DNA from 2 places in the Pedococcus sp. genome. Region 2 is predicted to be linked to the other one. Evidence: riboswitches for the same ligand, from Rfam matches in the RefSeq annotation. Region 2 holds a riboswitch; the other holds the start of a gene.
What was found. A riboswitch is a leader RNA that binds a small molecule or an ion and turns the genes downstream of it on or off. The one in region 2 is predicted to bind S-adenosylmethionine.
Positions count from the first base shown of each region.

Region 1: linked by a shared signal. The riboswitch ahead of VIB11_RS02585 (aminotransferase class V-fold PLP-dependent enzyme) and the one ahead of metX (homoserine O-acetyltransferase MetX) in region 2 are both predicted to bind S-adenosylmethionine.

Region 1 is NZ_DATBMI010000037.1:20,266-22,649, forward strand. It holds gene VIB11_RS02580 (DNA translocase FtsK) at 1-736, opposite strand, end outside; SAM riboswitch class IV at 1,088-1,201, shown strand; gene VIB11_RS02585 (aminotransferase class V-fold PLP-dependent enzyme) at 1,243-2,384, shown strand, end outside.
Region 2 is NZ_DATBMI010000112.1:2,776-5,159, reverse strand. It holds gene VIB11_RS09315 (YkvA family protein) at 1-43, shown strand, start outside; gene VIB11_RS09310 (DUF4192 domain-containing protein) at 208-1,317, shown strand; SAM riboswitch class IV at 1,416-1,529, shown strand; gene metX (homoserine O-acetyltransferase MetX) at 1,546-2,384, shown strand, end outside.

The DNA.
Region 1 (2,384 bases), on a different contig from region 2:
CCGACGGCGGGGTGCGGTGCAGGAGGTGGTCGCGCAGCTGCCCCAGCCGCTCCGGGATCAGGTGCACCGGGGTGGCGGTGATGACGAGGGTCCCGAAGAAGCCGAGCATGAGCAGGATGGGGACCGTGCCGTAGACGGACACGGCCGCCTCGAGGGGGCTGGAGGCGAGGAAGCCGATGATGCCACCGGCGTCCCGCATCGGGTCGGCGCCGTCGGGCGGCTGGGGAACCCCCTGCGCGACGTGGCAGAGCCCGGACGCGGAGAAGGCCAGCGCCACGAGCCCGATGCCCACCCGGGAGGTGGCCGAGGACTCCTCGGGGGCCCGAAGGAGGCGGACGCCGAGCACCAGCAGGGCCAGCGGCACGGCGTAGGCCACCCGCCCGAACGTCCCGGCGACGACCGCGTGGATCAGGTCGCCGACCACGCCGTCGAAGGCCCACCACTCCCGCGCGGCGACCACGATCGCCATGCCGATGAGGAAGAAGCCGAGCCCGTCGCGGCGGTGCTCCGGCTCGAGCTCGCGAGCGCTGTGCCCCACCTTGCGCACCGCTCCCCCGGCGACGTGCGCCATACCCATCCAGGTGCCTCGGACCGCGCGCAGCGGCAGGGGGAGCCCGCCGCCCTTGGCCTGGCCGCGCGGCGCCGCCTTGCGGGGTGCGGCCTTGCGGTTCGCGGGGCGCGTGGAGGTGCCGCGACTCGCCGTGGAGCGCGCAGAGGTGGACGGACGTGTCGCCATGATCCGCACGGTACGCGATCGCCACGTCAGACACACGTGTCACACGCGTGACAGCCGCTCAAAGATGCCGCGAGGGGGCCATCGACCGAACGGACGATGGCAGCCCCGTCCTTGCGGCCAAATCCGCTGGTCAGGCCGCGCGGAGACGGCGGATGCTGCGACCCTGAGAGGGCGTCCTGGCGGGGCCTGCGCCGGCGCCCCCGGGGCGTCGGCGCAGGCGGGCCAGGACGACGAGCCTCCCGCTCCGGACGACGTGTCACACCCCGTTCGCGGCCCGCGGAGGTCTCACATGGCGGGAAGGCCGGCCCGCATGCTGGCCCACGACCCGGCCCACCGATACCGTCCCTGACAGGTCATGAGTGCCAGCGCGAAGCCCCGGCTTGCTGGCCAGCAACCCTCCCTCCGCGGCGGGGTGCTCCGGGTGACGACCGGGCCGACGGCGTCCGCCGCCGGCAAGCGCGGGCCCGTGGAGCACTTCGGGTCCCCCGGACCCAGGAGCAGCTCCCATGTCGATCGCCACCCTCCACGGCCACCCCGCCCCGTCGTCGCACCGGCGCGCCGGAGGCGCCTCGCCCCCGGCTCCACCGGCCCGCGACCGGGTGCGGGCGCTCCGCCCCGCGCCCACGGAGCCGGGTGCCTGCCCGTCGGCCCCGCCCCACGGCTCCGACGCCGTCCTGCCGCCGGTGGTGTCGGCGGGGCTGACCGTGCCCACCGTGGGCGGCGCGTTCGTCGACTACGCCAACCTCGACCACGCAGCCTCCACTCCCGCCCTCGTCGTCGTCCGACAGGCGGTCGACGCCGCACTCCAGACGTACTCCTCGGTGCACCGGGGCAAGGGCTACGCCTCGCAGGTGACGAGCCGCTGGTACGAGCAGGCCCGCGAGGAGGTCGGCCGCTTCGTGGGCGCCCGCGCCGAGGACGAGGTCGTCTTCACCCGCAACACGACCGACTCGCTCAACCTGCTGGCGAGGTCGCTGCCGCGAGACACGACGGTCTACGTGTTCGAGAGCGAGCACCACGCCGCGCTGCTGCCGTGGAACGCCCGGCGCACGGTGCGCCTGCCCGTCCCCGGGAGCGCCCGGGACGCCGTGCTGCTGCTCCGGTCGGCGCTCGCGTCCTCCCGCGGCCGCAACCGCCTGGTGGTCCTGTCGGGCGCGTCGAACGTCACCGGCGAGCTCTGGCCGGTGGCCGAGCTGGCCGCCGTGGCCCGCGACGGCGGAGCCAGGGTGGTCCTGGACGCTGCCCAGCTGGCCCCGCACCGGCGGGTCGACCTCGACGCGCTCGGCGTCGACTACGTGGCGCTCTCCGGCCACAAGCTCTACGCGCCCTTCGGTGCCGGGGCGCTGGTCGGCCGCAGTGACTGGCTGGACGCCGCCGCCCCCTACCTGGCGGGAGGCGGGGCCACCCGCGCCGTGACGGAGCGCGCGACGCACTGGCAGACGGGGCCGGCCCGCCACGAGGCCGGGTCACCCAACGTCATCGGCGCCGTGGCCCTGGCTGCGGCGTGCGCTGCGCTGGCGGCGCACCGCGAGGCGGTGGAGGCCCACGAGCAAGCCCTCGAGGCCAGCCTGTCGGCGGGGCTGGCGGCGATCGACGGCGTCGAGACCTACTCGATCTTCGGGCCCGGGCACGAGCGGCTGCCGGTCGC
Region 2 (2,384 bases):
GGGGGCTGGCGATCGGACCGTCCCCGGCGAGGTCGTGGGCTAGGCCCTCCCGGGATGGTGTGACCGGGCAGGTCGGGCGTGACGGGGCCCGTCGCGGGACCGGCCGGCCACGACGCACCGTCCACAGCCCGCTCACCGGCCGTCCCGTCACACACAGGCCGTGGGTGAGGGCTGCCCACCGGCCCGGGGGGCCAGCAGCGTGTCGGCATGAACTCCATCCGGCTTCGCGGCCCCGCCGACATCCTGTCCGCCCTTCCGTACCAGCTCGGCTACCACCCCACGGACGCCGTGGTCGTCGTGACACTGAAGGGCCGGGCGATCGGCCTGGTGCAGCGCCTCGACCTCCCCACGGCGGAGCAGTGTGGTGAGGCCGTCGCGGCACTGCTGCCTGCGCTGACCCGGGAGCTGCCTGACGCTGTCCTGCTCGTGGGCTACGAGAGCCGCGTCGGTGAGTCCCTGCCCGTGCTCGAGGCCCTCGCGCACTCCTGCCACGAGCTGGCACTCGACGTGCTCGACCGTCTGGTGGTCCGCGACGGCCGCTGGTTCGCCCCCGACTGCGCCGGCGGTGACTGCTGCCCTGCGGACGGCACACCTCTGCCACCTCCCGAGGACACGCCGGCGGTCGCCGACTTCGTCGCCCTCGAGATGGCCCCGCTGAAGGACCGGGCGAGCCTGGCGGACCAGCTCGCCCCGGACCCGGATCGGCAAGCCGAGGTCGACGGGGCGCTCGGGGCAGCCACCGCGCACCACGACAGCCCTGCCCCCGCACCCGGGGGCCGCGGAGCCGGCGCCCCGCACGGCGTCGGCGACCACGCGCTCGCCGTGCAGCGTCTGCGGTGGCTGGCCACCTGGGCCGTGGTGTCCGACGTCTCCGCGGCCCGGCCGCCGATCGACGGCCTGTCGCCCGAGGAGGTCGCCGCCCTCGCCCTGTCGCTGCGCGACGTCGCGCTGCGCGACGCGGTGATCGCCTGGCTCTGCCCCGGCACCCTTCCCCTGGACTGCCTCGACGGCGACCTCGTCGACCAGCTGCGGTGCAGCCTCCCGGAGCCGGCGTGGTCGGCGCGGCCCGCCACCGACATCTCGGTCGTCGCCGGTCGACGTCTCCAGTCGCGGCTCGTCGAGCTGTGCCGGGCGCTGCCCGATGGCCAGGCCGCGCCCATGCTCACCGTCCTGGCCAACCTCGCGTGGTGGCAGGGGGACGGCGCCCTGGCGCGGACGGCCCTCGAGCGGGCGCTCGTCGTGGAGCCCGGCTACCGGCTCGCCCGGCTGCTCGACAGGCTGGTCGACCTCGCGATCCGGCCCCGCGCCACGGCATGAGCGCGCGGGTGACGCGGCCTTCGACGTCGAGGCGTCCACGTCGTCCAGAGGTCGGACACAGCGGTGCGGGGCGCGGGCCCGCCGTATGCTGACGTCAAGGTCATGAGCTCCAGCGCGTAGCCCCGGCTGGCTGGACGGCAACCCTCCTCGCGGTGGGGTGCCCCGGGTGATGACCGGGTCGCCCTCGGACCGGGGGACGACAAGCGCGATGACTCCAGGAGATCCCTGATGACGACCACGTCCGGACCCCGGCTCTCGAGCGGAGCCTGGCGGGAGGGCGATCCCCCCGGCGACCGTCTCTTCGAGTCGATCGGCCCGGCGTCCCTCGAGGCAGGGGGCTGGCTGCCGGACGTCACCGTGGCCTACGAGACCTGGGGCACCCTCAGCCCCGGCCGCGACAACGCGATCCTGGTCGAGCACGCCCTCACGGGTGACAGCCACGTCCACGGCCCGGCGGGCAACGGGCACGCGACAGCCGGCTGGTGGGACGGCCTGATCGGCCCGGGGTGCCCCTTCGACACGGACACCCACTTCGTGGTCGCCGCCAACGTGCTCGGTGGCTGCCAGGGCACGACGGGGCCCGCGTCGAGCGCGCCCGACGGCCGCCCGTGGGGGAGCCGGTTCCCGTTCGTCACCATCCGCGACCAGGTGGCCGTCGAGGCCCGGCTCGCGGACCGCCTCGGGATCCGGCGCTGGAGAGCGGTCCTCGGGGGGTCGATGGGAGGAATGCGCGCGCTGGAGTGGGCGGTGACGCACCCCGACCGCGTCCACACGGCGGTGGTGCTGGCATCGACGGCATACGCGACTGCGGAGCAGATCGCGTGGTGCCAGCCGCAGCTCCTCGCGATCCGCAGCGACCCCGACTTCTGTGGCGGTGACTACTACGACCGGGGGCCGGGGCCGCAGGCCGGCCTGGGGATCGCCCGTCGCATCGCCCATGTCACCTACCGCAGCGAGCTCGAGCTGCACGACCGGTTCGGCCGGCTGTCCCAGGGATCCGAGAACCCCCTGGGCGGCGGTGGCCGGTTCGCCGTCGAGAGCTACCTCGACCACCACGCGGGCAAGAT